3 regions of the Marinobacter excellens LAMA 842 genome follow, and region 1 is predicted to be linked to each of the others. Evidence: predicted binding sites of a transcription regulator. Region 1 holds the regulator's gene; each other region holds the start of a gene.

Region 1 (3,280 bases):
ACAGCTTTTCGAGAATCTCGCCGGCTTCAACCAGGAAGTCCTGCAGAATCTCTTCGTCGGCATCAAACGCCATGCGTCACCCTCTATAATCGTTCAGAAACCGAGACTGGATAACAGGTCATCAACGTCATCCTGCCCCGAAACTACATCATCACGCTCCTCAGCCTTGATCTGAGGCCCTACCCCTTTTTCGGCCGATTCTTCTTTTTCTTCAATCTGGTGCACAGTGCCGGTGAGCTGGTCCACATGGCTGGCCATCACCACCAGGCCAAGCAGGTTCTCTTCGACTTCTTTCACAAGAGCCGTGACTTTCTGGATAACCTGCCCGGTAAGATCCTGGAAGTCCTGGGCCAGAAGGATTTCTGACAGGTTGCTGTACAGGGTATCGGAATCTGTGGCCAGGCCCGCAAAGAAGCGATCAATACGACCGTACAGCTCCCGGAATTCTGCCGGCTCCATGTCACGACGGCGCAACCGCTGCCATTCGTCTCTCAGAGCCGTTGCCTCGTCGCGCATGGTATGCGCCACCGGCATGCTTTCTTCCACCAGGTCCATGGTGCGGTTGGCTGCCTGGCTGGTCATCTGGACAACGTAGGCCAGCCGATCCGAGGCATCGGACATCTTGGACAAGGCTTCTTTCTGCTCGGCACTGCGGGCGTCTATCTGAAAATTCCGGATAGCTTCATGCAGGCTTCGGGTCAACCGCCCCACTTCCCGGTAGAGGCTCTGGTCGCGAACCTCACTGAGGTCATTAATTACCGACATTGCCCGGGCGTAGTCACCGGAACTGATGCACTGGGCCAACTCCGAACTCTGCTGCTGGAGCTTTTCGGTTACCTCCGGGTCTAGGCCCTGATGGTTCTCGTTCTTGTCAGTCATGACAGCCATCCGACCTCTGGTTACTGGATTCGCTCGAAGATCTTCTCAATCTTTTCCTTGAGAACGGCAGCGGTAAACGGTTTGACGACGTACCCGTTAACGCCGGCCTGCGCCGCCGCCACAATCTGGTCACGCTTGGCCTCCGCGGTTACCATCAGCACCGGCAGGTTCTTCAGGTTCTCGTCTGCCCGCACCGCCTTGAGCAGATCAAAACCCGACATGCCAGGCATGTTCCAGTCGGTCACCAGGAAGTCGTACTTGCCGCTCCTGAGCATGGGCAATGCAGTGTTGCCATCGTCCGCTTCATCCGTATTGGTGAAGCCAAGATCACGCAGCAGATTCTTGATGATTCGCCGCATTGTGGAAAAGTCATCCACAATGAGAATTTTCATGTTTTTGTCCAATGGGACCTCCAGTCAGTAACACCCGGATTTCATTAAGCCTTTTGAAAGTCTAGCAGGCCGCTGCTTTAACCGCTTATTGTGTGGTGTTTGGCCGCGTTGTAAAGCGCCGGTTACCAAAATCTACACAGTTACGCGCCGCGCGGTCAGCGCCGGCCCGGTTTATTCTGGCTCGTCTTCCCGCCAATCGGACAACCGCCCCCTGAGACGAAGGGCCGCCTGGCTATGAATCTGGCTGACCCGGCTCTCGCTGACGCCCAGCACCGCGCCGATTTCCTTCAGGTTGAGCTCTTCCTGGTAGTAGAGGCTCAACACCAGCTTTTCTCGCTCAGGAAGCTCTTCGATTGCCTCTGCCAGGCTTTTCTGGAATGCATTTGATGCAATGCCATCCAGGGGATTATCGCTGGCCTCTGTTTCTTCTATCGGCAGCTCTCCGGATTCATTGAGCTCATCAAGGCTAAAAAGTCGGCCACTGTTGGCGTCTGCCAGGGACGCATGATATTCCGACAGGTCAATGCCCAGCTCTTCGGCAACATCGACATCCTGGGCCTCGCGCCCGGTGCGGTCTTCCACGGTTTTGATGGCTGCCGCGATACGGCGGGCATTGCGATGAACAGAGCGCGGCACCCAGTCGCCCTTGCGGATTTCATCCACCATGGCGCCTCTGATTCGAATACCCGCGTATGTCTCGAAGGTGGCACCCTTGCCGGTGGAATAGCGTTGTGCAGCTTCCAGCAGGCCAATCATGCCGGCCTGCATGAGGTCTTCAAGCTGAACCGAGGCCGGCAAACGGGCCATCAGATGAAGGGCGATTTTCTTGACCAGCGGCGCATGCTCCTCAATCAGCTGAGAGGGGCCTTTTGCGCCAGCCTGATGGTAGATTCCCAGGTTTTTCGCCAATGTCATGTATCCGGTTTTCTTATAGGACTGGATTCAGATCAGACTTCGACGAGCCGCTCCACGAAAAACTCCAGATGCCCTCTTGGCGATGATGGCAGCGGCCAGCTGTCCACTTTCTCTGCCAGGGCACGGATCGCCAGCGACGCCTTAGCCCGTGGATAGGCATCCAGAACGGCCCGCTGCCGCTGAACGGCTTTTTTGACGGCTTCGTCGTAAGGCACGATACCTACATATTGTAGTGCTACATCAAGGAAACGCTCGGTGACACGGGTCAGTTTTTCATACAGATGCCGGCCTTCCTGCTCATTTCGCACCTGATTCGCCAGAATACGGAATCGGTTGGTGCCGTAGTCGCGATTCATCAGTTTGATCAGGGCATAGGCGTCAGTAATCGAGGTAGGCTCGTCGCACACCACCAGCAGTAATTCCTGGGAGGCCCGCAGGAAGCTGACGACGGACTCGGAAATACCGGCTGCTGTGTCAACAATCAGCACATCAATCTGGTCACCCAGCTCGCTGAAGGCGTTGATCAGCCCTGCATGTTCCATCGGGCTCAACTGGGTCATGCGCTGGGTGCCGGATGATGCGGGAACAATCTTGATACCACCCGGGCCGTTGACCAGAACGTCCTTGAGGTCGCACTCGCCACTGAGCACATCCTGCAGATTGCGATTGGCGGTAATGCCCAACAGCACGTCGATATTGGCAAGGCCAAGGTCTGCATCCAGCAACACCACCCGCCGGCCTTTCTGGGCCAGCGCGATACCGAGGTTGACGGACACATTACTCTTGCCGACACCGCCCTTGCCGCCGGTAACCGCAATCACCTGAACCGGATGTGGTCTGCTCATACTGTTATCAGTCTCTTACTGCGTTCTTGTGTGGGCACAAACGGCAGCGCACCGGCTGTACCACCGGGCCTCAGGCCCCTTCTGCAACGGCCTGGCCGTGCTGCATTGTTTTCAGGCGTTCTACGCCCAACCGCACCAGAGGAATGGCCTCTGCCCGGTGCAGGTCTTCGGGAATCTTCTGGCCATCGGTATACCATGCCACTGGCAGGCCAGTTTCCATGACAAAGCCCAAAGACTCACCCAGTGTCA
Region 2 (3,280 bases), on a different contig from region 1:
GTGAATAAACTCAACTTGCAGGGAACACCTCATGGCCGTGCGTAACCACATCACCGGCAAAAGACTTTTCTGGTCACTGATGGCAGCACTGACCGTGGTGACTTTCGCGTTTATCTTGAGGCCAGAGCCGGTTTGGGTAGACCTGTCTACCGCGCAACGGGGCCCGCTGGAGGTAACCGTGCGGGAAGAAGGTAAAACCCGGGTAAAAGACCGCTATCTGGTGTCATCACCGGTAACCGGCTTTGTACACCGGCTTGAGCTGGACGTGGGAGACACGGTTATCCCCGGGGAGTTACTCACCCTGATCGACCCCATGCCCGCCAGCATTCTGGATGCCCGCAGCCGCGCTGAAGCAGAAGCCCGAGTCGCTGCCGCCCGCTCTTCGCTCCAATCCATCCGCCAGAAGGCCGCCGCGGCGGAGGCCGACGCAGACTTCAGCCAACAGGAATACCAGCGATTACTGGCACTAAGACCGTCCAGCTTTGTCTCGGACGAACAGTTGCAACAGGCCAGAACCACCGCCGCCCGTGCCCAGGCTATCTTGCGCTCTGCCAGGTTTGATGAAGAAGTCGCCAGCCATGAACTCGCTGCTGCGCAAACCCGGCTGCAGGTGTCCAGCGCCACCGCCAACGGAGGCAAACCGGCAGAGCGCGTAGCGGTTCGTTCCCCCATTCATGGTGCTGTACTCGGGCTGGTCAGGAAAAGCGAAGGCATTGTCCAGGCCGGAGAGCCATTACTGGAATTGGGAGACCCGGGCACCCTGGAAGTGGTCGTAGACGTACTGAGTTTCGATGCCGTGAAACTGGAGCCTGGCCTGGCCACCCGCCTGACAGGATGGGGCGGCCCCACCCTCAATGCGGTTATCCGGCGAGTGGAGCCCGTTGGCTTCCAGGATGTCTCAGCACTTGGTGTTGAAGAACAACGGGTAAAAGTTATTGCCGATATGCTCAGCCCCCACGAACACTGGCAGCTTCTGGGCGATGGCTACCGAGTGGATGCCGAGTTTATTCTTTGGCAAGCCGAAGACGCCCTGCAAGTGCCAGCCTCCGCCCTGTTCCGCCACAACAACGGGTATGCGGTTTTCAAGGTTACCGGAGACCGCGCCAATATCCAGCCAGTGGAGGCTGGCCACGGTAACGGACTAAGCACCGTCATCCTGTCGGGGCTCGATGAAGGCGACCGCGTTGTAAGGCACCCGGAGCGTGGGCTGAATGATGGAGATCGAATCCGGGTTCGTTGAACCTATCTGGCAACGGAATGTCTATACACTGAGCAGAGCTGACCGATGCCGTTTAATTTCCTTCCAGCCAGAGCTCAAGAATCAGCTGTCCAGGCCGTTAAAAAGGAACTCTCTCTCATTGGGATTTCCTGATGTTTAATCGCCAGCTCAAAAAAGAACTCCAAGACCAACGTGCCGAATTGGCTATGCTGCGCCAGCTGGCGCAGCAGATGGACCGCGGCATGTTATCGGTAAGGCTCGATTCCAACTTCTGCGTCTGCGCTGTAAACCAGGACTTCGCCGACACTCTGGGCTACCAGTCAGACCAGCTTCTTGGCCGACCGCTGTCGGATCTTGTTCCGCCCTATGTCTCAAAGCTGCCCTGCTTCCATAACTTCAACAAGGCAATGGCAGAATTCGCGCCGGTTAGCGACAACTACCGCTACTTGAGCGCCAGTGGCCCACTGGTGTGGCTGAACATACACTGGTTTCCCGTGCGCGGGGCGGATGGCAAGCTCGCTTACGTTCAAGGCTATGCCCGCGACGTCACCGAAACCGTGGAAGGTGGAAAAGAAAGCGAGGCCTTCATTGATGCACTGATCCGTTCCACCGCGGTTATTCAATTCAACCTAGACGGCACGGTTATCACCGCAAACAATCAGTTTCAGCGGGCCATGGGCTATCAGCTCAACGAACTCGTTGGCCAGCATCACCGCAAATTCTGCACGCCAGAGGAAGCCAACTCCCCTGAATATGACGCCTTCTGGAAAAAACTTAATAACGGAGAGTACGTGGCAGACCGCTTCAAACGGATCGACAGCCGTGGCCACGAGGTATGGCTGGAGGCCACCTATAACCCGGTCTACGATGCCGAGGATAACCTATCCAAGGTGGTAAAGTTTGCCAGCGTGGTCACTGATCAGGTCGCACGGGAAGCCGAAGTACGGGAGGGCGCAAGCGTAGCCTACGACGTCTCACAGCAAACGGATATAAGCGCCCAAAAGGGCACGACCGTGGTCCAGGAGACCGTCGAAACGATGCAAAAAATAGCAGCTCAAATGCAGGCTGCGACTGAAAGCATCGAAGCCCTGAGCAAACAATCACTGCAAATCAACTCGATCGTGCAAACCATTGGTGGTATCGCCGCGCAAACCAACCTGTTGGCGCTAAACGCAGCGATTGAAGCTGCCAGAGCGGGCGAACATGGACGCGGATTTGCCGTGGTTGCTGACGAAGTGCGGCAATTGGCAGCCCGTACCAGTCAAGCCACGGATGAGATTGTGAGCGTCGTCGAGAAAAACCAGGTGCTCTCGGATGAAGTCATGCACCAGATGTTCCGCACCCGGGAGAATGCAGAGCAAGGGCTGGAACTGGCCAATCAGGCGGGTGAAGTGATTCTGGAAATCAAGGAAGGCGCCAAACAGGTTGTGGACGCTGTTGAGCGCTTTGCCAAAGAGTTGTAAACAGCTCCCGAAGTGTCATTTGAATATCAACTGAAACTACCGTTCAAAACCCGAATCCGAAACCAAGGCCCACGAGGGTACCATTGATTTCAGTGTTGCCCTCAAACGTAAAGGCCGTATAGAAACGGCTGCCTCGTCCAACCAACTGAGTAGACCAGGCAACCCCGGTGTCCCGGCGCACCTGCTTTGCCTCCTCTACCTGTTGTCTCAGGGTTTCCTTGATCCACCCCGGGCCACCACCAATCCATACCTCAGCAGCCCCCTGGCTACTGCTCTGGCCCCACGCACGGTATTGATAGAGTAAGGCATGCTCGCGAATAGTTCGGCCCTCGCTGTCACTGGAATCGCAATCGGACCGGAGATCACACAGCGTGATGACGTCTTTAAAAGCCGACCAGCCATTTGAAGCATCATTGGAAACATCGGTATAACGGGCTTGAAAGCGATGCTGCTGCGATGGCCGAAAAGCCAACAAAACCTGGTAGCCGGCATGGTTGTCTCCACTGTTTCGCCAATTATTCAAGGCCACCCCGAGCTCCAGGCCATGCCAGTCCCCGGCACCAACCTCTGCCGCAGCAGCTTTGCCCGGCAGCGAAAT
Region 3 (3,280 bases), on a different contig from region 1:
CATAGCCCCAAAGCCCCGCAACCGCTAGAATGACCCCACACCAACCAAAGAGCCCAAAGTGACCGAACAAATCACCAAAACCACCCCCCTGGACGCCTTCCGTCGCGCCAGAAGAATGTGGCTAAAAGGGGAGAAAATCAGCCTCGCCTCCCTCGCCGATGACCTGCACATCGGCCGAGCTACCCTGTTCCGCTGGGTCGGCAACCGAGACCTCCTGATTGGTGAAATCCTATGGTCGCTCTATGAGCCTCTGTACAAAGAAGCCCGGGCCCAAACCCCCGGCCATGGCGTAGATTACGTGGTCGGCGTATTCCGCCACATCAACATGACCATTCTGCACTTCAGCCCCCTGCGCAAATTCCTGCACCAGGACCCTGAATACGCCCTGAAAATGCTCACCTCGTCTCACTCCACCCTGCACGCCCGCACCGTGGAAGTGAACACCCGCTTACTGAAAGACGAAGTGCGCGCCGGCCACCTGAGCCCACCGATGAACATCCAGAGCCTGTCCTACTTCATGGTGCGCATCGCCGAATCCTGTCTGTACAGCGATATCATCGGCGGCCGCGAACCCAGGGATGAAGAGCTGGAAGATGCCTGCACCGCTGTGCGCATCCTGCTAGGCGGGAAAGTCTGACAACATCTGCGCTGGCAGAACCGTGCAACGCAGGCTAATCTGACGCAATAACGCCGGGCCCCGGCCCGTTCAAAAGCAGACCACAAACACCCGGAATCAACACCCGCAAAGGAGCGCGACATGCCGTTACACCAATCCATTAGCCAGAAACTGTTTACGCCAATCATCATTGCACTCGCCCTGACTGCCCTCACACTCGCCCCCCAGGCTCAAGCTCGCGACCTGACAGAAAAAACCGTCCGGTCATTCATCGACAGCCTCGGTGCCGCCGAAACCCTGGCCGAGGACCACAAAGAATTTCTAGATGCCCTGGAAGCCGAGCAGGACGACGAAAACATGGATTTCTCCACCGTGTTCTCTTCCAGCCTCAAAGATCTGAAAGGCCATGCCATGTACGGCGAACTTGAAAAAGTCGTCAAACAACATGGTTTCTCCAGCGTGGACCAATGGGGCGAGACCGGGGACCGTGTGTTCCGTGCCTGGTTCGCCCTGGAGATGGACCAGCAAGGGGGCGTAGCGCAACAGGAAATGCAGCAGGCACTGGCTGAAATCGAAAACAGCCCTCATATGACCGAAGAACAAAAAGCCCAGATGCGGGCGATGATGCAATCCGCTACTTCCGCCATGGACACGGCAAGGAACGCACCGGAAAGCGATAAACGGGCGGTTCGACCGTTTATGGAGGAATTGCGGGCCCTGAGCGAGGATGAAGACAGCGGCTGGTAACCAAAATTTACTGAACCGACATTGATTCAGGTCATATTTGGGTCCTTTATCTAAAGGTTTGGGGGTTATTGCCGTTAAGCATTAACCCTCCTCCCCAACTAGCTCTTGACTGATAAAAAGGAAACATCAATGTCAATTACCGCCAAGCTGAACGACATTTCGGTAGGTAAAAAACTCGGCGCCGGCTTTAGCCTACTGGTTCTGATAACCATCGTTTTGGTCTACGTTAGCGTTGACAGGCTGGGAGATTACCATGACCGCTCTGTGATTGTAGCAACGGTCAGCAGTGCAGAATCGAACCTTATTCGTGCGAGAGTTGCTGTGAAGTACTTTCAGATGACTCGGGAAATCGGCCATCGGAGAGAAGCCGAACGCTTTGCTGACCGGGCAGCAAGCTCATTAATTCCCCTGAAAGAGTCACTGGTAGTCGCCGAAGATAATACCCGGGTGGACTCAGTGGTTGAATCAATCCAGCGTTACAAATCCCTGCTTGGGGAATTGGCTCAGAACCTTGATAGCTCGCGCTCCGTTGTCCAGGGCCTGGAAGCTCAAATGACGGAAGTAGCCCAGGATATGGTCGGGATTACCGGGGAACTGCAGAATATTCAGGTTCAGCGCATGGATGAAGACTTCAGCGTTGCAGTTACCCAGCTCAGTGTCATCGCGCTGCTGGGAGTTGCCATCTCGATACTGATCGCATGGTATATGATTCAAGCCATTACCCGCCCAATTCGGGAAACGGTCAACGTTGCTAACAAGGTTGCCTCCGGAGATCTTACCGTAATGGTCAATAGCGACCGCGGTGATGAATTCGGCAGCTTGCTGGCCGCCTTCGGCACCATGGTGACCCGACTTCGGGAACTGATTCAGCAGATAGACACGGGCGCCTCTAACATTGCGTCGTCCTCCGAAGAGCTTTCCGCAGTAACCGACCAAACTCGCCAAGGTGTGGCAGAGCAGCGGGACCAGACCGATCAAGTGGCCACGGCCATGAATGAAATGGTCGCCACCGTCAGTGACGTTGCCAAGAGCGCCGAAGCGGCTTTTGCAGCAGCACAGCTGGCAAGCCAGAAATCCGGCGATGGCGAAGCCGCCGTCAACGAGACCCTGACGTTTGTGACTGATCTGAACCGCCAGATCGGCACAGTGATGAAGCAGCTTCGCGATCTGCAAAGCGACACCCAGAACATTGGCACCGTTCTGGACGTCATCAAATCCGTCGCCGAGCAGACCAACCTGCTGGCCCTGAACGCGGCCATTGAGGCTGCTCGCGCAGGCGAGCAGGGTCGCGGGTTTGCCGTGGTGGCCGATGAAGTCCGCTCACTGGCCCAACGCACCCAGAGTTCCGCCACCGAGATCGAAACCCTGATCAGCAATCTGGTGAGCAGCGCCGAAACCTCAGTCACCACCATGGAGAAAGGCTCCAAACTGGCCGAACAGACCCTTGAGCGCGCGCAGACCGCCGGTGCCACCATTCAGGAAATGGCTGAAGCAGTGGAGGAGATCCGACAGTACAACAGCCAGATCGCCACTGCGGCAGAACAACAGACGTCTGTTGCCGAGGACATCAACCAGAACGTCACCCTGATTCGTGATGTTGGCGAGCAGAGCGCCACATCGACCGAGCAGGTATCGGCCGCCAGTGAAGAGCTGGCCAGATTGGCGGAAGGACTCAGCACCCAGGTGGCACAGTTCAGGGTGTAACCCCTGGCGATTGCGCCTCCCGCAGTTATTCAAGGCCATAAAAAACCCGGCGACTGTCTCCAGCGCCGGGTTTTCTTTTTGGCGGGCTATCAGCCGGGCTGATTACGCCAGCAGGTTGTAGACAAACACGATTGCTACAGCAATCGGCGTCACAAACCGGATCAGGTTGTACCACAAGCCAAAGGTGCTTTCCTGCAGAGCCAGGTCGCTCTT

The links. The regulator FliA, encoded in region 1, starts transcription of late flagellar genes. The targets are predictions, from matches to a motif close to CTAAAGTTTNNNNNNNNNNNGCCGNTAA.
Region 2: a site for FliA is predicted at 1,314-1,341, ahead of J122_RS13345 (methyl-accepting chemotaxis protein). Genes of this name have one in related genera too.
Region 3: a site for FliA is predicted at 1,414-1,441, ahead of J122_RS27295 (methyl-accepting chemotaxis protein). Genes of this name have one in related genera too.

What each region holds. Positions count from the first base shown of each region.
Region 1 covers NZ_LOCO01000007.1:57,892-61,171, reverse strand. Annotated here, with positions in the region: gene J122_RS08345 (chemotaxis protein CheA) at 1-73, opposite strand, end outside; gene J122_RS08340 (protein phosphatase CheZ) at 94-879, opposite strand; gene cheY (chemotaxis response regulator CheY) at 900-1,283, opposite strand; gene J122_RS08330 (RNA polymerase sigma factor FliA) at 1,443-2,186, opposite strand; gene J122_RS08325 (MinD/ParA family protein) at 2,219-3,031, opposite strand; gene flhF (flagellar biosynthesis protein FlhF) at 3,102-3,280, opposite strand, start outside.
Region 2 covers NZ_LOCO01000016.1:14,641-17,920, reverse strand. Annotated here, with positions in the region: gene J122_RS13355 (ABC transporter permease) at 1-8, shown strand, start outside; gene J122_RS13350 (efflux RND transporter periplasmic adaptor subunit) at 32-1,240, shown strand; gene J122_RS13345 (methyl-accepting chemotaxis protein) at 1,372-2,682, shown strand; gene J122_RS13340 (hypothetical protein) at 2,726-3,280, opposite strand, start outside.
Region 3 covers NZ_LOCO01000005.1:73,192-76,471, forward strand. Annotated here, with positions in the region: gene J122_RS27285 (QsdR family transcriptional regulator) at 59-637, shown strand; gene J122_RS27290 (hypothetical protein) at 758-1,363, shown strand; gene J122_RS27295 (methyl-accepting chemotaxis protein) at 1,493-3,067, shown strand; gene J122_RS27300 (sodium-dependent transporter) at 3,170-3,280, opposite strand, start outside.